DNA from 3 places in the Corynebacterium sp. 335C genome. Region 1 is predicted to be linked to each of the others. Evidence: riboswitches for the same ligand, from Rfam matches in the RefSeq annotation. Region 1 holds a riboswitch; each other region holds the start of a gene.
The links. A riboswitch is a leader RNA that binds a small molecule or an ion and turns the genes downstream of it on or off. The one in region 1 is predicted to bind thiamine pyrophosphate.
Positions count from the first base shown of each region.

Region 2: it holds a riboswitch for thiamine pyrophosphate, as region 1 does, so the genes downstream of both, thiO (glycine oxidase ThiO) here and QQS41_RS03165 (ECF transporter S component) in region 1, are expected to answer to the same signal.
Region 3: it holds a riboswitch for thiamine pyrophosphate, as region 1 does, so the genes downstream of both, thiD (bifunctional hydroxymethylpyrimidine kinase/phosphomethylpyrimidine kinase) here and QQS41_RS03165 (ECF transporter S component) in region 1, are expected to answer to the same signal.

Region 1 covers NZ_JASTTB010000001.1:742,884-750,451, reverse strand. The annotation lists gene QQS41_RS03180 (alpha-amylase family protein) at 1-1,130, shown strand, start outside; gene QQS41_RS03175 (hypothetical protein) at 1,316-1,600, opposite strand; gene QQS41_RS03170 (hypothetical protein) at 1,670-3,805, opposite strand; TPP riboswitch at 3,860-3,953, shown strand; gene QQS41_RS03165 (ECF transporter S component) at 4,034-4,639, shown strand; gene QQS41_RS03160 (ABC transporter ATP-binding protein) at 4,636-6,243, shown strand; gene QQS41_RS03155 (energy-coupling factor transporter transmembrane component T family protein) at 6,240-7,049, shown strand; gene QQS41_RS03150 (hypothetical protein) at 7,057-7,539, shown strand.
Region 2 covers NZ_JASTTB010000001.1:317,988-325,555, reverse strand. The annotation lists gene proC (pyrroline-5-carboxylate reductase) at 1-333, opposite strand, end outside; gene QQS41_RS01435 (ThiF family adenylyltransferase) at 525-1,718, opposite strand; gene QQS41_RS01430 (thiazole synthase) at 1,715-2,539, opposite strand; gene thiS (sulfur carrier protein ThiS) at 2,543-2,782, opposite strand; gene thiO (glycine oxidase ThiO) at 2,779-3,951, opposite strand; TPP riboswitch at 3,944-4,049, opposite strand; gene thiE (thiamine phosphate synthase) at 4,070-4,765, shown strand; partial or broken gene QQS41_RS01410 (neutral/alkaline non-lysosomal ceramidase N-terminal domain-containing protein) at 4,849-5,475, shown strand; gene QQS41_RS01405 (neutral/alkaline non-lysosomal ceramidase C-terminal domain-containing protein) at 5,570-6,016, shown strand; gene QQS41_RS01400 (hypothetical protein) at 6,092-7,138, shown strand; gene QQS41_RS01395 (Na+/H+ antiporter family protein) at 7,353-7,568, shown strand, end outside.
Region 3 covers NZ_JASTTB010000002.1:313,487-321,054, forward strand. The annotation lists gene dnaG (DNA primase) at 1-1,311, shown strand, start outside; gene QQS41_RS08430 (MBL fold metallo-hydrolase) at 1,415-2,068, opposite strand; gene QQS41_RS08435 (S-(hydroxymethyl)mycothiol dehydrogenase) at 2,204-3,352, opposite strand; gene thiD (bifunctional hydroxymethylpyrimidine kinase/phosphomethylpyrimidine kinase) at 3,403-4,935, opposite strand; TPP riboswitch at 4,926-5,024, opposite strand; tRNA gene QQS41_RS08445 (tRNA-Asn) at 5,189-5,263, shown strand; gene QQS41_RS08450 (flavin-containing monooxygenase) at 5,528-7,108, shown strand; gene QQS41_RS08455 (alpha/beta fold hydrolase) at 7,313-7,568, opposite strand, start outside.

The sequences.
Region 1 (7,568 bases):
ACGTGCAGGAGCTGGGGCTGAACGTCCTGCAGCTCGGGCCGGTGTTCCAGTCGTCGACGCACGGCTACGACACGACCGACTTTTTCCGCATCGACGACCGCCTGGGCGACGACGACGCCTTCGATCGGCTCATCGCCGCCGCGCACGATCGCGGCATCCGCGTACTGCTCGACGGCGTGTTCAACCACGTCGGCCGCGAGCACCCCGCCGTCGCGGAGGCGCTGGCCGACGAGTCCTCCGACGCCGCGCGCCTCTTCGCCGTCGACCGCTCCGGCGACGAGCCGACGCTGCCCGTCTTCGAGGGCCATGACGCGCTGGTGGAGCTCGACCACGGCTCCGACGCGGTGAAGGACCTGGTCCGCGACGTCATGCTGCACTGGCTGCGCCGCGGCGCCGACGGCTGGCGCCTCGACGCCGCCTACGCGGTGGACCCGAAGTTCTGGGCCGACGTGCTGCCGGCGGTGCGGGAGGAGTTCCCGGAAGCCTTCATCTACGGCGAGGTCATCCACGGCGACTACGCCGACATCGTCGCCACCTCCGGCATGGACTCCGTCACGGAGTACGAGCTGTGGAAGGCGACGTGGTCGTCGCTGAAGGAGGGCAACTTCTACGAGCTGGAGTGGACCCTCGGCCGCCACAACGGCTTCCTCGACGCCTTCCGTCCGGTCACCTTCGTCGGCAACCACGACGTCACCCGCATCGCCTCCCAGGTCGGCGCGGAGAAGTCCATCCTGGCGCTGGCGGTGCTCATGACCGTCGGCGGCGTGCCGCTGGTCTACTACGGCGACGAGCAGGGCTACACCGGCGTGAAGAAGGAGGACTTCGGCGGCGACGACCAGATCCGCCCGGTCTTCCCGGCCGCGCCGGAGGACCTCTCCGAGGTCGGCCAGTGGATCGGGCGCGCCCACCAGGGACTCATCGGCGTCCGCCGCCGCAATCCGTGGCTGCGCGACGCGAATCCCGAGGTGGCCGACATCGGGAACCTGCGCCTGGTCTACAACGTCGAGGGGCGCGACGACGAGGGTCAGGACCGCCAGCTCAACGTCGAGCTGGACATGACCGACGCCGACGCCCCCTTCGCGGTCATCCGCGACCACGGCGAGGAGATCTGGCGGTTCCCGGAGGCGTAGGTCCCGCGCGGCGGGCCCGCCCCGGCGGGTGCGCCGGCTGCGCCGACCCGCCCGCCGCGCCGGCCCGCCCGCCGTCCGCGGGGCCGGCCCCCGCGCATGCGCGACGCCCCCGGCGCGCCCTCCCCGAAAAGGGGATTGGCGCGCCGGGGGCGTCGTCGTTGGATGCCCTGCGGCTCCTGCGGCTCCTAGTGGGAGTGGCCCGCGTGGCCGCCCTCGGCCGGGGCGGTCTCGGCGCCCGACGGGGTCGCGGCTCCGGACGGGGTCGCCTCGCCGGAGGGGGAGACCTCACCGGACGGGGTGGCGGAGCCCGACGGGTCGGTGGACTCGGCCGGGGCCTCGTAGGTGCGGATCGGGTTCTCCTGGTCCGTCACCTTGATGTCGGAGGGCTGCTCGTTCGGCGGGGAGCAGGCCACCAGGGCGGCGGAGGCGATGGCGGTGGCGGCGGCGAGGCCGGCGAGACGGTGACGCATGGACGAACTCCTTTGCGAGGGGCATCACGGGCGTTGGTCGGGATTTCTCCGGATCATCCTAATGGATTCTCAGCCTTCGGCGGGAACCAGCGGCCCGATCGCCCCCGCCCCGAGGCACAGCACCGCACCGGGCGGGGCATCGAGGATCTCGACGCGCAGCAGGCGCCCGCCGCCGTCGATGGCCGCCCACACCTGGCGGGGTTCGGCGGGCACGTCGACGACGGCGCCGCCGGCCTGGATCTGGTCGGGCGTCGACAGCTCGTTGGGGAACGTCAGCCGCACCGTCATCGGCGCGGAGGCCAGCGTGTTGAGCTCCATGACGTGGTTGCCCAGGAAGATCAGGTCCGACAGCGGCAGATCGACGACGGCGCGGCCGGAGCCGTCGGCGCGCACCTCGTGACCGCAGGACGGGACGGGCCCCTGGTCCAGGCGGGTGAGCGCGGCGACGCGGCCGTCGACGACGCGGCCGTGGTCGTCGAACATGCGGGGCCGCGGGGTGACGTCGGCGAACCCCGGCCGGTCCTCCACGTCGTCGAAGACGGAGGAGTAGAGGTTGCGCGGGTTGGTGACGGGCAGCAGCACCTCGAACGGCACGGGCTGGTCGAGCATCGGCGCCGGGTCGGCGGCCGCGGCCTTCGGCAGCTCCTCCATCACGGTCGGCAGCCACCGTGCGGTGAGATCGCCGGACCATGCCTGGCGGTAGGTCCACGTCGACCACGCCGAGGACGCCAGCAGCGCCGCGACGACGCCGAGGGTGAGCACGGCGGCCGCGCGCTGCGCCGGGCGGGCGTCCGCGTCGCCGTCCGCATCCGCGTCACCGTCCATGTGCTTTGCGACGGGACCCGCCGCGGCGTCGTCGTCCGCGGCGCCGCGGCGGGTGCCGTCGTCACGCGACACGGCGTCGTCCCCTTCCAGCGGCCGGCCCGGGCCCGCGGGGAACATGGCGGCCACCGCGAGCGCCAGGACCAGGGCGGCGTCGCCGTAGTAGTGCAGCGTCTGGGCGAGCATGCCGGAGGTGTTCTCGCCGGACCGCGCCGTCGTCATCGCCGCCAGCACGACGGCGAGGTACGCGGCGCCGACGAGCGCCGGGGCCCACGCGCGGCGGGTGCGGACCATCGCCGCCGCGCCGACGCCCAGCAGCGCCACCGCGCCGGCGACGGCCAGCGGCACGGGAGGCTCGGCCCACGCCTGCGACGGCGCCCAGCGGTCCCACCGCCACGGCCCGCCGACCAGGCCGGCGAAGACGGCCTTCAGGCCGCGCCACCACAGCTCCGACAGCGGCCCGCCGCCGGTGGTGTCCGCGATGCCGCGGGAGGCGATGCCCAGCCACACCACCGCCCAGATGCCGGTGATGGCGCCGCCGGCCAGCCACAGCGGGCGGGCCCGCCGCATCGCCGCCACCGCGGGCAGGCCCCGCACGTGGGCGGCCGCCGCGACCAGCGCCGCCGCCAGCGGCATCACGGCCAGCGACTTCTCGAAGAATCCGAGCGACACCACCAGGCCCAGCGACGCCAGCGCGACGGTGCGGGGCGAGCGGGCGCGGGGATCGTCGTCAAGGACGGCGCGGGCGGCGAGCGCGGTCCACGCGGCCAGGGCCATGTGCATCGGCAGGGCGTTGACCGCCGCCGACCACCACGTCGACCCCGGCAGCGTCAGCGGCGTGAACGCCGCGAACGCCACCGCCGCCAGCGCCGGCCAGCTGCGGCCCGCCAGCGCCCGGGCCGCCCGGGCCAGCAGCAGCGTCGCCGCGACCTGGGCCAGCAGCATCAGCGCCGCCGGGATCCACCACCGCCACGGCGCCGCCTCGTTCACCGCCGCCTGCAGCAGGAAGGCCAGGGGCGCCACGTGCCCGTCGTGCGGGCGGGCCCAGAAGTCCGGCGACCACCACGGCACGTCCACCGCGCGGCCCACGATGATGAAGTCGTCCCAGTAGAACGTCCGGCCCGACAGCACCAGCGCGTGCAGGGCGAACTGCACGGCGACGACCGCGGCGACCAGCGCGCGCCACGTGCCGGCGCCCATCGCGGGGGCGCCGGGCACGGGTTCGGGGGTGCCGGTGGCGGCGCCGGAGGCGTCGGCGGCGGTTGCCCGGCCCGATGCCCGGCCCTCCGACCGCTCCGCGTCGCCCGCGGGCGCGGCCGGGGCGCGCTCCCCGGCCGCCGTCGCCGCGTCCCCTGCACCCTCCGGAGTCGAACCCTTGATCATGCGGCTCAGGGTACGGGGCGGGCGGGCGCCGTGGGGTAGCATCGCGGGCGACAACGCACGGGAGCCCCCGGGACCGAGGGGCTGAGAGGAGGGCGCGGATCGCCCTCGACCGTTGAACCTGATCCGGGTCATGCCGGCGAAGGGAGCGGGCGCCGCGGCACCACCGCCGGCGGCGCCCACCGGAGACGCCCCGTGCGTGCCCCCGCACCAGAAGGAGAGCACGCAGCAATGAGCACCACCACGCAGGCGCCGTCGATGCGCTGGCGCGTCGTCGACATCGTCACCGCCGCCGTCCTCGGCGTCGCCGTCGGCCTCATCTTCGTCATCTGGAACGTCGTCGGCTACGCGCTGTTCACGACGCTCGACGCGTTCACCCCGGGCTTCGGCGGCCTCGCCGTCGGCATCTGGCTGCTGGGCGGCGTGCTCGGCGGGCTCATCATCCGCAAGCCGGGCGCCGCCCTGTTCGTGGAGGTCGTCGCCGCGACCGTCTCCATGGCGCTGGCCAGCCAGTGGGGCCCGGAGACCGTCTACTCCGGCATCGCCCAGGGCCTGGGCGCCGAGCTCGTCTTCCTGCTGTTCGCCTACCGCCGCTTCGGCCTGCCGACGGCGATGCTGGCCGGCGCGGCCGCCGGCGCCGGCGCCATCGTCCTCGAGCTGTTCATGTCCGGCAACATCGCGAAGACGCTGGAGTTCAACATCATCTACTCCATCTGCGTCATCATCTCGGGCATCGTGCTGGCGGGCCTCGTCGGCCACCTGCTGACCCGCGCCCTGGCCGCCACCGGCGCCCTCGACCGCTTCGCCGCCGGCCGCGAGCGCCGGCAGCTGGCGTGACGGACGCGGCGGTCCGGGCCCGCGGCTTCGGCTGGCGCCACGCCGGCCGGGCCAAGCCCGTCCTGTCCGGCATCGACCTGGAGATCCCCCACGGCCAGAAGGTCCTGCTGCTCGGCGCCTCCGGCGCGGGCAAGTCGACGCTGCTGGCCGCCATCGCCGGCGTCCTCGGCCACGGCGACGACGGCGACGCCGAGGGCGAGCTCCACGTCTTCGGGGCGCCCGCCGATGCCGCCCGCGGCGAGGTCGGCCTGGTGCTGCAGGACCCGGACTCGCAGGTCATCAGCGCCCGCGTCGGCGACGACGTGGCCTTCGGCGCCGAGAACCTCGGCGTGGAGCGCGACGAGATCTGGCGGCGCGTGCGCCGCTGCCTGGACCTCGTCGGCCTCGACGCCGACCTGGACCGGCCGACCGAGCGCCTGTCCGGCGGGCAGAAGCAGCGTCTCGCGCTGGCCGGTGTGCTGGCCATGGGCGCGCGCATCATCGCCCTCGACGAGCCGACCGCCAACATCGACCCGGCCGGCGTCGCGGAGCTGCGCGACGCCGCCGTCCGCGCCGCCGACGCCGCCGGGGCGACCCTGCTGGTCGTCGAGCACCGCGTCGACGCCTGGGTCGGCCACGTCGACCGCATCGTCGTCGTCGGCTCCGGCGGCGTCATCGCCGACGGGGAGCCGGAGCGCGTCCTCGCCGACCACGGCGCGGCCCTGGCCGACGCCGGCGTGTGGGTGCCGGGCCACGCCCCGGAGCTGCCCCCGGCCCGGCCCGTCGACGCCGCCGCCCCCGGCGCGGACGTCGCGCTGCGCGGCCGCGGCCTCGCCGTCGGCCACGAGGCGGACCTGCCGGTGCAGGTCGGCCTCGACGTGGCCCTGCCGGCCGGGGCGTCGACGTGCATCGTCGGCCCCAACGGCGCCGGCAAGTCCACGCTGGCGCTGACCCTCGGCGGCCTGCTGGCGCCCGTCGCCGGCGTCGTCGAGGCCTCCCCGTCCGTGCTGGAGGCCGGGCCCGCCGCCGGCCGGGTGCGCCGCCGCCTGCTGCGCCGCGGCCCCCGCGTCCCTGCGTCCGCCCCGCACGGCTGGTCGTCCCGGCAGCTGGCCGCCCGCGTCGGCAGCGTCTTCCAGGTGCCGGAGCACCAGTTCGTCTCCTCCACGGTGAAGGAGGAGCTGGAGCTCGGCCCCCGCCTCATGGGCCTGGGGGAGGACGAGGCCGCCGCGCGCGCCTCCCGCCTCATGGAGCACCTGCGCCTGGACCACCTCGCCCCGGCCAACCCGTTCACGCTGTCGGGAGGGGAGAAGCGCCGCCTGTCCGTCGCCACGGTCCTGTCGACGCGCCCCCGCGTCGTGCTCCTCGACGAGCCGACCTTCGGCCAGGACCGCCGCACCTTCACGGAGCTGGCGCACCTGCTGCGGGAGCTCGCCGACGACGGCGCGGCCGTCGCCTCGGTCACCCACGACCGGCTGCTGCGGGCGTCGCTCGGCGACCACGTCGTGGAGCTCGCCGCCCCGGCCCGCATCGCCCGCCCGGGCGGCACGACCCGCCCGGGTACCCCGAGCCACCCGACCCGCCCGGGCACTCCGGCCGGCCCGACCCGCGAGGAGGACCGCGTATGACCACCGCCGCCGCCGACGCCACGCTGCCCGCCGCCCGCCGCGGCGAGTCCGCGGGCCTGCTGGACCGGCTGAACCCGGTCAGCCGCGTGCTCGGCCTGCTCATCTGGACGACGCCGCTGGTGCTCACCATCGACTGGGTCTCCGCCGCCGTGGCGCTGGCCTGCGCGGTGCTGATGATCCCGCTGAGCGGCATCTCCCCGCTCATGGTGCTGCGCCGGGCGTGGCCGCTGCTGGTCGCCGCGCCCATCTCCGGCATCTCGATGGCCCTGTACGGCGCGCCCGAGGGCGAGCTGTACGCCAGCTTCCTGCTGGCCCACGTCACCGACAACTCGCTGCAGCTGGGCCTGGCGATCTTCCTGCGCGTGCTGGCCATCGGCCTGCCCGTCATCGTGCTCACCGCCGGGGTCGACCCGACGGACCTGGGCGACGGCCTGGCGCAGGTGCTGCGCCTGCCCGCCCGGTTCGTCCTGGCGGCGATGGCGGGCGTGCGCCTGGTGACCCTGTTCATCGACGACTGGCGGGCCCTCACCCGCGCCCGCCGCGCCCGCGGCCTCGGCGACTCGGGCCGGCTGCGCCGCGTCGCGTCCCAGGTCTTCGCCCTGCTGGTGTTCGCGCTACGCCGCGGTGCGAAGCTGTCGACGGCGATGGAGGCCCGCGGCTTCGGCGCCCCCGGCCCCCGCACGTGGGGCCGCGAGTCCCGCCTGCACGCCGGGGACTGGGCGCTGATGGCGGTGTGCGCGTGCTTCGCCGCCCTCGCCCTCGGCGTCTCGGCGTGGCTGGGCCACTTCCGCTTCCTGGGGATGTGACGCCGCGGTGATCGTGCTCGTCGACGGCCGCTCCGGCGCCGGGAAGACCACGCTGGCCCGCCGCTGGTCGGCGGCGCTCGGCTGGCCCGTGGTGCACCTGGAGGACGTCTACCCCGGGTGGGGCGGGCTGGCGGCCGCGGCGGATGCCGTCGCAACGCGATTGCTGGACCCGGCGACGGCGTCGTACCGGCGCTGGGACTGGTACGCGATGGCGCCGGCGGAGGAGGTGCCGGTGCCGCTGGACCGCAGCCTCGTCATCGAGGGCTGCGGCGCGCTGACCGCCGACAACCTCGCCGCCGCCGGGCGCCTCGGCGACGTCGCGGGTGTGTGGGTGGAGCTCGGCGCCGACGAGCGCCGCGCCCGCGCGATGGCGCGCGACGAGCACTTCGCCGGCCACTGGGACATGTGGGCGGCGCAGGAGGCGGAGCACATCGCCCGCCACAGCCCGCGCGATCTCGCGGACTGGGTCATCGCAGGCTCGCGCCGGTAGGTGCGTGACGACGGGACCCGCCCGCGGGG
Region 2 (7,568 bases), 420 kb from region 1:
GGCGGTGTCCGGCAGCATGTCCGCCAGCTCCGCGACGGGCAGCCCGGCGGCGACGGAGACGACCGTCGTGTCCGCCAGGTCCTCGCCGAGGTCGGCGACGATGCCCGGGATCTGCTTCGGCTTGGCGCACAGGAAGACGATGTCGCTGCGCCGCGCCAGGTCGGCGTTGGACTCCGCGGGGGTGCAGCCCAGGTCGGCGCAGCGGGCCTCGAGCTTCGCGCGGTCGCGGCCGGAGGCCAGCACGTCGCCGCCGGTCACCTCCCCGCCGCGCAGCAGGCCCGTGATGATGGCGCCGCCCATGTTGCCGGCGCCGATGAATCCGACCGTGGTCATGTTCGCGTGATCCTTCCCGTCGTCGTGGTCGTCCGGCCGCCGGGGGTCTCCCGGCGGCGCACCCCACGACGGTACGTGGCTCGCGGGATCATGCAAGGTCGCGCGTGTCGCGGGGTCCGCGGTGGTGCTGTGCGACGGTGCCCGCCGCGGCCGCCCGGGCGCCCGGCGCACGGGGGCCGGGGCGGGCCCGGTCAGGCCCCCGCGCCGGGCCCGGCGGCCCAGGCGAGGTGGCCGCCGGCGAGGCTGCGGACGGCCAGCGGCCCGCCGGGCGCGTCCGCGGCGCCGAGGGCCGCGGCGGCGCGCGCCGAGCGCATCCCGGAGCGGCAGTAGACGACGACGCCGCGGCCGCCGGCGTCCGCAGGCTTCCCGGCCGCGTCGTCGATGGCGGCGCGCCCGCCGTCCAGCACCCGGCCGAGGGGGACGTGGACGTCGCCGGCGACGTGGCCGCCGCCCCGCTCGTGGGCCTCGCGGACGTCGACGACCAGCGGGGGAGACCCGCCCGCGAGCTCGGCGGCCAGTGCGGCGGCGCCGACGGTCGCGGCGGCGGCCCGGTCGGCGTCCTCCGCGGCGTCGAGGCGGCAGCGGTCCCCGAAGGACGCGGCGGCGTCGTCCAGCGAGGTCACCGGCGCGCGGTCGGGGTCGGGCCCGAAGCTCAGCTCCCGCAGGCGCATGGCGGCGGCGTCGAGCATGAGCAGGCGGCCGACGGCGGGCTCGCCGCACCCGGTGAGGACCTTCACGGCCTCCACCACCATCATCGAGCCGACCAGGCCCGCCATCGCGCCGAGCACGCCCCCGGCCGCGCACGACGGCACGGAGTCCGCCGGCGGGATGTCCGGGTAGAGGTCGCGCAGCATCGGGCCCTCGCCCGGCCAGAACACCGACACCTGGCCGGAGAACTGGTGGATGGTGCCCCACACCAGGGGCGTGCCGGTCAGCTCCGCGGCGTCGTTGGACAGGTAGCGGGTGGCGAAGTTGTCGGCGCCGTCGACGACGATGTCGTGGGCGGCGAACAGCTCCACGGCGTTGTCCGGCGTCAGCTCGCCGATGATCGCGTCGACGGAGGCTGACGGGTCCAGCCGCAGCACCGACTCCCGCGCCGACTCCGCCTTCGGGCGACCGACCGCGGCGTCGGCGTGGATGACCTGGCGCTGCAGGTTCGACTCCTCGACGACGTCGCCGTCGAGGATGGTGAGGTGGCCCGCGCCGGCGGCCGCGAGGTACGGGATCGTCGCCGACCCCAGCCCGCCGGCGCCGACGACGAGGACGCGGGCGCCGCGCAGCCTGCGCTGGCCCTCCGCCCCGATGCCGTCGAGCGTGAGGTGGCGGGCGTAGCGGGCGGACTCCGCGTCGGTCAGCGGCGCGCCGGGCGCGGCGGCGGGCCTCACAGGGACTCGTCCTCCCGGCTGCCGCCGACGGCCATGCCGTCGAACGTGGAGGAGGCGCGGGCCAGGCGGCGCCGGGGGATGCGGCCGGCGAGGCGGGCGGTGCGGCCCGCGGTCACGCCGTCGCGCATGGCGCGGGCCATCGCCTCCGGGTCGTGGGCGCGGGTGACGGCGGAGGCCAGCAGCACCGCGTCGCAGCCGAGCTCCATCGCCAGCGCCGCCTCGGAGGCGGTGCCGATGCCGGCGTCGAGGATGATGGGCACCTCCGCCCGGTCGACGATGAGCTCGATGTTGTGGGGGTTGAGGATGCCGAGGCCGGTGCCGATCGGAGAGCCCGCCGGCATCACCGCGGCGCAGCCGAGGTCCTCCAGGCGCTTGGCCAGCGCCGGGTCGTCGTTGGTGTACGCCAGGACGTGGAAGCCACGGCCGACGAGCTGGTCGGCGGCGTCGACGAGTTCAACGGGGTCGGGCAGCAGCGTCTCCTCGTCGGCGATGACCTCCAGCTTCACCAGGTCGGTCTCCAGGGCCTCGCGCGCCAGCTCCGCGGTGAGCACGGCGTCGCGGGCGGTGTAGCAGCCGGCGGTGTTCGGCAGCGCGGCGATGCCGTGGCGCTCCAGGATGCCGAAGACGTTCTGCCGGCCGTCGGGGGAGTGGCGGCGCATCGCCACCGTCGTCAGCTCCGTGCCGGATGCCAGCAGCGCCCGCTCCAGCGTGTCCAGCGACGTCGCGCCGCCGGTGCCCATGATGAGCCGGGAACCGAACTCCCGGTCCGCGATGACGAGCGGATCGGCGGCCGCGCCGGGCGCGTCGGTGGTGTCGTTCATGTCCTAGCCTCCCTGGACTGCGGTGACGATGTCGATGACGCCGGCGACGGGCGTGTCCGCCCACCGGCCGCGGGGGACGACGGCGCCGTCGACGGCGACGGCGACGCCGAGGCGTCCGCCGCCGGCCGGGGTGCCGTCGGGGTTGAGCTCCGCGCCGACGCGGGCGGCGACGAGCTCCAGCAGCGTCTCGCCCTCGGCGGGTCGGTGGGGTTCGCCGTTGACGACGGCGGGGGTGTCGGTCATGCGGTGTCCTTCCGGGAGAAGCGCCGCGGGTCCACCGCGGCGGCGAAGCGGGGGTCGGGGTCGAGGCCGCAGACGGCGTCGGCCGTGAGGTCGGCGCCGACCGCGGTGAGCAGGATGCCGTGGCGGAAGTAGCCCGCCGAGACGGTCAGGCCCGGCGCGACGCGGCCGATCATCGGCACGTCGTCCGGGGAGCCCGGCCGGGCCCGGGCGATGAGCTCCGTGATCTCGCACTCGAGGATCGCGGGCACGAGGCGGGAGGCGTCGCGCAGCAGCTGGTGGACGCCGTCGGCGGAGACGCCCGCCAGGTCGTCTTCCCGGCTGGTGGCGCCGAGCACGACGGTGCCGTCGGCGCGCGGCACGACGTACACCGGCCGGCCCTGCACCACGCCGCGGATGACGCGGGTGGTCAGGGGCCGCAGGCGCTCCGGGACGCGGAGCCTGACGACGTCGCCGTGCACCGGGCGCACCGGAAGCCGCAGGCCCTCCGGCAGCCCGGCGATGCCGCCGACGCCGATGCCGGCGGCGACGACCGTCTCCTCCGCCCCCAGCACCCGCCCGTCGTCGAGGACGACGCCGCCGGCGCGGCCGCCGTCGTCACGCACCGCGGCGACCCGGGCGCGCACCACGCGCTCCCCGAGCACCGCGAGCATCGCGGCGGCCAGCCTCCGCGGATCGACCTGGTGGTCGCCCGGGATGCGCACGGCGCCGACGACGCCGGGGCCCAGCGCCGGCTCCAGCGTCCGGGCCTCGCGCACCCCGATGACCTCGGCGTCCATGCCGATGGAGCGCTGCAGCTGCGCCAGCTCCGTCAGCGCCGCCCGGTCCGCCGAATCCCCGGCGAGCACCAGCGTGCCGCACTCCAGGAACCCGGCGTCCATGCCGGAGGCCTCCGCGATCCGCGCCGCGAACGCGGGGTAGCGCGCCGCCGACTCCACCATCAGCGGGTAGAGCCCGGGCTGGTCCCACACGACCTCCGCGACCGGGGCGAGCATGCCCGCGGCCGCCCGCGTCGCACCGGAGGCCGGCTCCGGATCCGCGACGACGACGTCGACGCCGCGGCGCAGTAGCTCGCAGGCCGTCGCCAGCCCGATGACGCCCCCTCCCGCGATGACGGCCGAGGCGGGCACACGGCCCTCCCCGGCGGCGGCCGGGTGATCGGTCCCGTTCAACGGCGCACCTTCCTTCGTCGGCATGATCCGAATCAGGTTCGACGGTCGGCCGGCTCCCGGCCCTCTCAGCCCCGTGCGGGGCTCCCGTGGTTCCTCGTCCGGTCCTAGCATAGGCTCCATGACCGGACGGACCCGCGAGCAGCGCCGCCGCATGCTCGCCGACGCGACCCTGTACCTGTGCACCGACGCCCGCGCCGACCGCGGCGACCTGCGCGAGTTCCTCCACGCCGCCTACGCCGGCGGCGTCGACGTCATCCAGCTGCGCGACAAGAAGCTGGAGGCGCGCGCCGAAATCGCCGCGCTGGAGGTCCTCGCCGAGGTCGCCGCCGAGCACGGCCGGCTCTTCGCCGCCAACGACCGCGCCGACGTCGCGAAGCTCGTCGGGGCGGACGTCTTCCACGTCGGCCAGGGGGACCTGACGACGGAGCAGGCCCGCGCCATCCTCGGCGACGACGTGCTCATCGGCCGCTCCAACCAGACCGAGGCGATGTTCCGGGAGTCCATGGCCGACCCCGGCCTGGACTACGCCGTCATCGGCCCCGTGTGGGCGACGCCCACGAAGCCGGACCGGGCGCCCGTCGGGCTGGAGGCCGTGTCGATGGCGGCCCGCGTCGCCGCGGAACAGGAGGCGGGGGAGCCCGGGGGGACGGCGAGGCCGTGGTTCTGCATCGGCGGCGTCGACGCGGCCCGGGTCCCCGACGTCCGGGAGGCGGGCGCGTCGCGCGTCGTGGTCGTGCGGGCCATCGCCGCAGCCGGCGACCCGGAGGCCGCGGCCCGGGGGCTGAAGGCGGCGCTGGCGCAGCCGGGCGCGTAGGGGGCCGTTCCCGCGAGGGCCGGTCCCCGCCGGTCCCGCGGACGCCAGCTGTCCCCGCCGCCCCGTTCGTCGCGGCGTTCGCCATGTCGGCGCCGGGCGACGTCAGCCCGAACCACGGCCTGACCCCGAACTCCGGCCCGGGCGCCGACGAGTACGACTCGGCGCGCATCCTCGGCGGTCAGCGCGACGGCGTGAAGTCCGGCTCGGCGGTGCCGCTGCCCGGCGGCGGCATCGACGGCCGCCACCAGTGGGTCGACTTCGCCAACGTGCAGGTCGACGGCCGCTGGACGCCGGACGGCGCCGCGGGCACGACGGGCCCGGCCATCCTCGGCGCCGCGTTCGCCGCGTCCAGCCAGGAGGACGGCGGCGGCGACCCGGCGCTCGGATTCAACGAGGGCGAGCGCGGCGGCACCCCGTGGATCAACAAGGTCAACCAGGTCGTCGTCCCGCCGTCGGCGAAGGCCATCCACGGCAACAAGGATCTGCTCATCCCCGCCGGCTACATCCCGGGCATGATCCAGCAGACGTTCCTGTTCCAGGTCCACCGCGTCGGCGGCTTCCACATCGTCTCCCTGTCGTTCGAGCCGACGGTCGTCGCCGCCGATCGCATCCGACGCGCCGTCGCGGCGGAGGCCGGCGTCGATCCGGCGCTGGTGCAGGTGCAGGGCTACGTCAACGGCTACGGCCACTACCTGACCACGCCGGAGGAGTACGACCAGCAGGACTACGAGGGCGGCGCCACCGCCTTCGGACGCCTGGCCACCCCGGCGGCGACCCAGATCCTCGCCGGGCTGGCGGGGGGCGCTGGCCTCCGGCGCGCCGGTGGAGGCGGGCGCCGCGGCCGGCGACCTGACGGGCAAGATCCCTCCGTCCCCGGTCGGCAACCCGTTCATCGACGCGCCCCCGGCGGGCGCGGCCTTCGGCGAGGTGCTGCAGTCCCCGGGCGCCCCGGTCGCGGCGGGCGAGTCCGTCTCGGTGACGTTCGCGGCGGCGAACCCGAACTCGGACCTGCGCCACGACGCCGGGTTCATCACGATCGTCGGGCCCGACGGAGCGGTCGTCGCCGACGACTCGCACGTGGACACCCGCCTGGAGTTCGTGAAGGACGGAATGTCGACGTCCGCGACCGTCACCTGGGACACCTCCTCGGCGGCGCCCGGCGTCTACGCCGTCACCTACGCCGGCTCCTCCCGCGGCGGGGGCGGCCGCCTGACGCCGTTCGAGGGCCGCGCCGAGATCACCGTCGCCTAGCCTGCGCGGGAACGAAAATCGCAGGGGTGTCACGATTCCGCGCGGCACCCCGCGATGCCTGGTACTACATGTGACATGAGCGACAACGGATACCCGGGCAACCCGGGCAACGACAACGGCGGGTACGACCCGTACGGCCAGGACCCGAACGCCGCGAACCCGTACGGCGCCCAGGGCGGGCAGGCCCCGCAGGGCGGCTACGGCGCGCAGAACGCGGGCTACGAGGGCCAGCAGGGCGGCTACGGCGCGCAGAACGCGGGCTACGAGGGCCAGCAGGGCGGCTACGGCGCGCAGAACGCGGCCTACGGCGCCCCGGGCGCCCAGCACGGCCCGCCCGGCGAGGGCGTCCGCCAGCGCGGCGGCGACGAGGCCCCCGAGGTTCCGGTGGCCACCTACGCCCCCGGCGCCCGCATCGGCGACGCGTTCAACTTCGGCTTCAAGGCCTTCGGCCGCGCGGCGGTGCCGTGGATCGGCTTCACGATCCTGCTGTTCGTCGTCTTCATGATCATCGGCCTGGTGTTCGGCCTCCTCGGCGCATTCCAGCTCGCCGCCACCTCCGGCCCGGGCAGCGTCTCCTACGAGGCGAACGCGCTGCAGGAGCCCACCCCGATGACCTTCATCATGAACATCGTCATGACGATCCTGGTGGGCTTCGCCACCGCGCTCGCGTGGCGCGGCGCCCTGGAGCAGGTCGACGGCCGCAGCCTGCAGTTCGGCGACTTCTTCCGCATCGACAACTGGGGCCCGATCGCCCTCGGCGCCCTGCTCTCCGGCGTCATCGGCTTCGTCCTGCAGCTGCCGAGCCTGCTGTTCCCGCCGTTCGTCTCCATCTTTACGTTCCTGCTGGCCATCCTCATCGGCCCGTTCTACGGCTACCTGCTGGCGTTCATCGTCGACCGCCGCCTGAACCCGATCGACGCGCTGAAGGCCAACGTGGAGGCCGCGAAGGCCAACTACGCGGGCATCCTGGTCATGACCATCATCGTCGCCGTCGTGTGCTTCGCCGGCGCCATCCTGTGCCTGGTCGGCCTGCTGGTCGCCCTGCCGGCGGCGGTGCTCATGACCGCCCACCTGTACCGCCAGGTCACCGCTGGCCGCCGCCCGATCGACGCGGTCGCCTAGCGTCCCCGGCATCCGCCCCGCGGGCCCGTCCCGCAACCGAACCCCGGTCCCGCCGCGCATCACGCGCGGCGGGGCCGTCCGCATGTCCCGCCCGCGTGTCCGCCGGCGCGTCGGTCCCGCATCCCGCGAACGGGGGAGCGGCCGCGGGGCCGGGGCCCGCGTCGCCGGGGGTGGCGGGGGAGGCGGACCCTGAGGTACTGCTTAAATAATCCGCATGAATGCCGTGCTACTCGCCGTCCTGGTGATGCTCATCCTCGCGGTCGTGAGGGTCCACGTTGTCCTTGCCCTGTTCATCGGCGCCCTCGTCGGCGGCCTCGTCGCGGGCCTCGGGCTTGACGGGACGATGGTCGCCTTCCAGGAGGGCCTGTCCGGCGGCGCGAAGATCGCGCTGAGCTACGCGCTGCTCGGCGCGTTCGCCATGGCGGTGGCC
Region 3 (7,568 bases), on a different contig from region 1:
GGCGACGTCATCGGCTTCGGCGCCCGCAAGCTGTTCGACGACGACAAGCTGGGCAAGTACATGAACACGCCGGACACGCTGCTGTACCACAAGTCGAAGGTGCTGTTCGGCCTGGACCTGGCGAAGAAGGACATCGCGGCGACGCGCCGCGCCATCGTCGTCGAGGGCTACACCGACGTCATGGCGATGCACGCCGCGGGCGAGACCACCGCCGTCGCGGCGTGCGGCACCGCCTTCGGCGAGGAGCACCTGACCGTGCTGCGCCGCCTCCTGCTGGACGACAGCTTCTTCCGCGGCGAGCTCATCTACACCTTCGACGGCGACGAGGCGGGGCAGAAGGCCGCGATGCGCGCCTTCGAGGGCGACCAGCGCTTCACCGGCCAGTCCTACGTCGCCGTCGCCCCGGAGGGCATGGACCCCTGCGACCTGCGGATGCGGAAGGGCGATGCGGCGGTGCGGGAGCTCGTCGCGTCGCGCACCCCCATCATCGAGTTCGTCGTCCGCACCCTCATGGCGGAGTACGACCTGGACCAGCCGGGCGGCCGCGTCGAGGCGGTGCGCCGCGTGGTGCCGGTGCTGGCGAAGATGGACGACGCCGCCCTGCGCGACGAGTACTCCCGGGAGGTCGCCGGCTGGATCGGCTTCAGCGACGAGGCCGAGATGGTGCGGATGGTCCGCGAGGAGGCGGCCAACCCGACGATGGACGAGACGCAGCACCGCCGGCAGCGACGGGAGGAGGAGCGCCGCCGCCTGGAGGAGGCGAAGGAGCGCCAGCGCGAGGAGCTGCGCCCCGGCCTGCACCGCCCCGACCCGTCGGACCCGCGGCTGCACGTCGAGCGCGAGGTTCTGAAGCTCGCGGTGCAGGAGCCCGGCGACGTCGACGGCGCGATGTTCGACGCCCTCGACCCGGAGATGTTCACCCACCCCGCCTACCGCGCGGTGTTCGACGCCATCGTCGCCGCCGGCGGCCTGGAGCAGGCGGCGAAGGCCCCGATGTGGGCGGCGGGCATCGCCTCCGGGATGGAGGACGAGACGGCGCGGTCGCTGATGCCGGAGCTGGGCGTGGAGGAGATCCACGTCGACGCCGACGCGCGCCCCGGCTACTCCGCCTCCCTGCTCGCCCGCCTGCAGGAGGTGTGGGTCGGCGAGCAGATCGCCCAGGTCAAGCGGGTTCTGCAGCGCATGCGGCCCACCGACGACGAGGCCGCCTACCGCGAGACCTTCGGCGATCTCCTGGCGCTGGAGAACTACCGCCGGCTGCTGTTCGACACGGCCGTGGGCCGCGGGGACGCCTCGCCGGGCGCGGTCTGACCGTCGTCACGCGACGGGGACCGCGGGCACGTGCCCGCGGTCCCCGTCGAGTGACGACGGTTCCCGCCGCGTCGCCGGCGTCGTCACGCGGCGGACGCGCGGGTCAGTAGCCGCGGCGGATCCACTCCTCGAGGTGCGGCGCCTCGCGGCCGATGGTCGTGTGGTCGCCGTGGCCGGTGCGCACGATCGTCTCCTCCGGCAGCGTCAGCAGGTTGTCGCGGATGGAGTCGATGATGGTGTCGAAGTCGGAGAAGCTGCGGCCCGTCGCACCGGGCCCGCCGGAGAACAGCGTGTCGCCGGAGAACAGCTCGCCGGCCTCGGGGGCGTAGAGGCAGCACGAGCCGGGGGAGTGGCCCGGGGTGTTGATGACCACGAGCTCCGTGCCGCCGACCTCGATGCGCTGCCCGTGGGCGAGGTCGCCATGGCCGACGTCCGGCCACGTCTGGTCCCACAGCACCTGGTCGCCCGGGTGGACGAGCATCGGGGCGTCGAGCTTCTCCGACAGCTCGGGGGCGACGGTGATGTGGTCGTTGTGGGCGTGGGTGCAGACGATGGCGCGCACCCTCCGGCCGCCGACGGCGTCGATGATGGGGCGGGCCTGGTGGGCGGCGTCGATGACGATGCACTCCGCGTCGTCGCCGACGACCCAGATGTTGTTGTCCACCTCCCATTCGCCGCCGTCGAGGGCGAAGATGCCGCTGGTCTCTACGTGGTCGACGCGCAGGTCGCCCTGCCGCCGGATACCGGGACGTGCCATGGTGTCCTCCGTTGTCGTGGGGTGCGGGTGCCGGGGTTCGCGCGGGGTGGCGCGGTGCGGGGTGCCGAGGGGCTTTGCGACGGGGCCCGGCGCTGCGGTGGCGCCGGACGTCGCGGTGCGTGGCGACGGGGCCCGCTAGTTGACGACGACGGAGCGCAGCACCGCGCCTGCCTTCATCGTGTCGAAGGCCGCCTCGACGTCGCCGAGGCCGATGCGCTCGGTGACGAAGTCCTTCAGCGGCAGCCGGTCCTCGAGGGAGAGATCGACGAGCATCGGGAAGTCGCGCTCCGGCAGGCAGTCGCCGTACCAGGAGGACTTGAGGGAGCCGCCGCGGCCGAAGACGTCGAGCAGCGGCAGGTCCAGCGTCATCGTCGGCGACGGCACGCCGACCAGGACGACGCGGCCGGCGAGGTCGCGGGCGTAGAACGCCTGGACGTAGGTCTCGGGGACGCCGACGGCGTCGATGACGACGTCGGCGCCGAAGCCGCCGGTCAGCTCGCGGATGCGGGCGACGACGGGGTCGTCCTCGCCGGTGCGGCCGTCGGCCAGCTCCCTCGAGTTGATGACGTGGGTGGCGCCGAAGGAGCGGGCGGTCTCCAGCTTTGCGTCGGAGACGTCGACGGCGATGATGGTCGTCGCCCCGGCGAGCTTCGCGCCCGCGATGGAGGCGGTGCCGACGCCGCCGCAGCCGATGACGGCGACGGACTCGCCGCGGGTGACCTCGCCGGTGTTGATGGCGGCGCCGAGGCCCGCCATGACGCCGCAGCCGAGCAGGCCCGCGACGGCCGGGTCGGCGTCGGGGTTGACCTTGGTGCACTGGCCCTCGTGGACGAGGGTGGCGTCGCAGAACGCGCCGATGCCGAGCGCCGGGGACAGCTCGGTGCCGTCGGCGAGCGTCATCTTCTTCGACGCGTTGTGGGTGTTGAAGCAGTACTTCGGCTCGCCCTTGCGGCAGGCGCGGCACTCGCCGCACACGGCGCGCCAGTTGAGGACGACGAAGTCGCCCTCGGCGACGTGGGTGACGTCCTCGCCGACGTCGATGACGACGCCGGCGGCCTCGTGGCCGAGGAGGAACGGGTAGGCGTCCTCGATGTCGCCGTCGCGGTAGGCGAGGTCGGTGTGGCAGACGCCGCAGGCGTCGACCCGGACGACGACGTCGTTCGGGCCGGGGGCGGGCACGGTGATCTCGACCTGCTCGACGGGCTCGCCCTTGGCGAGCGACACGATGCCGCGCACCGTGCGGGAGCCGTCGTCGTGGAGGGTGATGTGATCGGAAGCGCTCATGCCGCCGATCATATGCACGGCGGCTTATGCGTCGCAGCCCTCCGCGGCGGTTACCCGTGGCGGCGCACCGGCTCCGCGAAGAACTCCAGCTCGTGCCAGGACGAGGTGCGGAACGCCCGCCACATCGCGGCGCGCTCCTCCGGACCCGCCCCGGCGGCGGCGCGGGCGACGTGGCCGATGGCGGCGCGGGTGGCCTCCTCGAACTCCTCGTCGGAGTAGGTGGCCAGCCACTGCTCGTACGGGTGCCCCGCGGTCGCGGCGGCGGCGAGGCGGCTGCCGATCTCCTGGTACAGCCAGTAGCAGGGCAGCAGCGCCGCGACGGCCTCGCCGTAGGAGCCGCGGGCCGCGGTCGCCAGCAGGTGGTCGACGTAGGCGCGGGTGACGGCCGACGGCTGCGGCTGCTCCGCGCCCGCCGCGTCGCCGATGAAGGAGCGGTGCAGCTCCATCTCCGTCGCGATGGCCGAGTGCGCCGAGTTCGCCCAGAACATCTGCTCCGCCTGCGTCGGCGCCAGCGTCGACGCCGCCGCCAGGGCGCGCGAGTAGCCGTTGAGGTACACCGCGTCCTGGGCGAGGTACCAGGCGAAGTCGTCGCCGTCGAGGGACCCGTCGGCAAGCTGCGCGATGAACGGCAGGTCGTCGATCGCCGAGCGCAGGTCGTCGATCGCCTCCCACCACGCGTCGGTGATGATCTCCGGGTTCGCCGGCGCGAGGCCGCGGCCCCACAGGCCCGCGAAATGGTTCACGGGGCCGTGGCCGGAGCCGACGCGCAGCTCCGCGGCGTGCTCCAGCGACTCCGTGAGCCACTGCTTCGCGACGCGCACCGCCGCGGCCGGGTCGCCCAGGCGCGGCCACAGCGCCGCGACCGCGGAGGAGAGGGAGCAGCCCGTGCCGTGCGTGCACGTCGTGTCGACGCGCGGCGCCGCGACCTCCTCGACCGTCCCGTCGGGGTGGACCAGCGCGTCGTGCAGCGTGTCTCCGTCGAGGTGGCCGCCCTTCGCCAGCACCAGCACGTCCGCCGAGCGGGCGACGGAGCGGGCCTGCTCCAGCACCCCGTCCCAGTCGGCCGCCGGCTCCGCGCCGGCCAGCACCGCCAGCTCCGGGACGTTCGGGGTGATGAGCGACGCCTTCGGCAGCAGCCCCCGCAGCGCCTCCTCGGCCTCCGCGACCAGCAGGCGGTCGCCGGAGGTCGCCACCATCACCGGATCGAGCACCACGATCGGGCACTTCACCCGGTCCAGCCACTCGGCGACGACGGCGATGATGCCCTCGTCGAACAGCATCCCGATCTTCACCGCGTCGATCTCCACGTCGTCGGAGACCGCCTCCAGCTGCGAGCGCAGGAACTCCGGGCCCGGGGCGTGGACCTCCCGCACCCCGTGGGTGTTCTGCGACACCAGAGCCGTCACGGCGGACATGCCGTAGGCGCCGTGCGCGGCGAAGGCCTTCATGTCTGCCTGGATGCCGGCGCCGCCCGACGGGTCCGTGCCCGCGATGGACAGCACCCGCGGCACGGCCTCCGCGATGCGCGGCGCCGGCGGCGGGACGGGGGAGGGGGCGGTGCGGGCATGCGGCTGCTCGGCCATGACGACAATCCTTTCGCCGGTCTGAACCGGATCAAGTTCGACGGGTCTCATCTCAGCCCGCCTCCGTGCGGGCACCCCGTGTCGCCGCCGAGGATAGCAACGGGGCCGACACGGCCTCCGGCGTTCGCGGCGGCCCTTCCTCGATCGTGCGTGGGAAGCCTGCGAAACTGGCGATGAACAGGGGATTTGGCGCCTCCGGAAGTGCTGGGTAAAGTCATGTCCCGTTGCAGGGCGAACAGCCCGGCCAACGCATTCCCCCATAGCTCAACGGCAGAGCATTCGACTGTTAATCGAAGGGTTGCTGGTTCGAATCCAGCTGGGGGAGCCAAAACACCAGGCCAGAGGCGTAATGCCCTGGCCTGGTACTCGTATGGGGGCTCACAAGGGCCTCATTGGGGCCTAATACGATCCGGCCGCACGTGAACCAAGGCGCCCCTTAAACGGCCCTCGTTGGATTGGTCGAGCGCCGCCATCCGGCTCGCGGCCGGCCCGGGGTGACCGCGCTCACAACTCCACCCGCGGAGTACCCCCGGTCACGTTTGTTTCCCTGAATATCTTCATTCGCAATCCGAACGGGTCTAACGTTCCGCGCATGACAGCTTCGCTCAAGGAAACCAAGGCAGCCGTTGCGGGGGCCGATGAGGGCCGCGTCCGCGACGTCGAGGTCCTCATCGTCGGCTCCGGGTTCTCCGGCCTCATCGCCGGCGCCCAGCTGCGCCGCTCCGGCCGGATGGGCTTCACCATCATCGAGCGCGCCGACGAGGTCGGCGGCACGTGGCGCGACAACACCTACCCGGGCGCCGCGTGCGACGTCCCCAGCCACCTCTACTCCCTGTCCTTCCGCCAGGACTTCCCCTGGTCCCGCAGCTTCGGCCACCAGCCGGAGATCCACCGCTACCAGCGTGAGGTCGCCCGGAAGGAGGGCCTGTACGACCACATCGAGTTCCGCACGGAGATGACGGACGCCTCCTGGAACGAGGAGGACCGCCGCTGGCACGTCACCACCCGCCGCGTCGACGGCGGCAAGCCGGCCGTCGCCGGCGACCAGGGCTCGCCGGAGGAGGGCGGCGAGGTCGTCTTCCGCGCCCGCGAGCTGGTCCTCGGCGTCGGCGCGCTGTGCGAGCCGAAGCTGCCGGACATCCCGGGCATCGCCGGCTTCCAGGGCGAGATGTTCCACTCCGCCCGCTGGGACCACGACGCGGACCTGGAGGGCAAGCGCATCGCGGTCATCGGCACCGGCGCCTCCGCCATCCAGATCGTCCCCGAGGTCGCGAAGGCCGCGGGCAAGCTCAGCGTCTTCCAGCGCACGCCCCCGTACATCATGCCGCGCATCGACCGCCCGTACGCCGGCGTCGAGAAGCTGCTGCTGAAGAAGGTGCCGGGGCTGCGGCAGATCGTCCGCGCCCAGGACTGGGTGCTGCGCGAGTCGCAGGTGCCGGGCCTCACCACCGAGGCCGAGTGGGCCATGAAGCCGCTGGTCTGGATGAACCGCGCGATGCTGCGCACCCAGGTGAAGGACCCGGCCACCCGCGCCGCCCTGACCCCGGACTACCGCATCGGCTGCAAGCGGATGCTCATCTCGAACAAATACTACCCGGCGATCGACCGCGACAACGTGGAGCTGGTGACCTCCGGCATCGAGGAGGTCGGCGCCCACTCCATCCGCACCCGCGACGGCGTGGAGCACGAGATCGACGTTCTCATCATCTGCACCGGCTTCCACGTCACCGATTCGCCGACGTTCGAGCTGGTCCACGGCCGCGACGGCCGTTCGCTGGCCGGCGTGTGGGGCGAGGAGGGCATGGAGGCCTACAAGGGCACCGTCGTCCACGGCTTCCCGAACATGACGGTGATGATGGGCCCGGGCACCGGCCTCGGCCACTCGTCGATGCTGCAGATCCTCGAGGCCCAGGTCCGCTACTTCCTCGGCCGCCTGGACTACCGCGACGCCCGCGGCCTCGACGTCGCCGACGTCACCGCGGAGGCGCAGCACCGGTACAACGAGTGGATGCGCGAGCGGCTGAAGCCGTCGGCGTGGGTGACGGGCTGCAGCTCCTGGTACATCGACGACAAGGGCAACGCGCCGGCGGTGTGGCCGTCGACGACGACGCGCTTCATCCGCGAGCACCGGAAGTTCGACCCGAAGGCCTACGACTTCGTCGCCGCCGAATAATCGGCATGGCCGGCGCCCGCCGTCGCGGGCCCGCCGGATGCGACGCGGCCCCGGCCGCACCGTGGAGGGGTGCGGCCGGGGCCGTCGTCGTGCGCGGGGAGCGTCGCCGCGCCGCGGTTGCGTTGCGACGGCTCCCGCGCGCGGCGCGCCGTCGTCACGCGGGTGATGCGCTGCGACGGGACCCGCCGGCGGCGCCCGCCGCCGTCACGCGGCGCGGGCGATGGAGCCGCGGATCGCGGCGGCGACGCGCGAGGGGGAGTCGAGCATGCCGACGTGGCCGACGCCCGGCAGCAGCTCCAGGCGGGCGGCGGGCAGCACGTCGCGGTGGCGGCGCCAGCCGCGCACGAGCGTGAGATCCGCGGTGCCCCACGCGCAGGTCAGCGGGGTGTCGTCGACCGCGTCGGAGAACGCGAAGTCGGTGTTCAGGCCCTCGTCGACCATGGTGTTGGCCAGCAGCCCC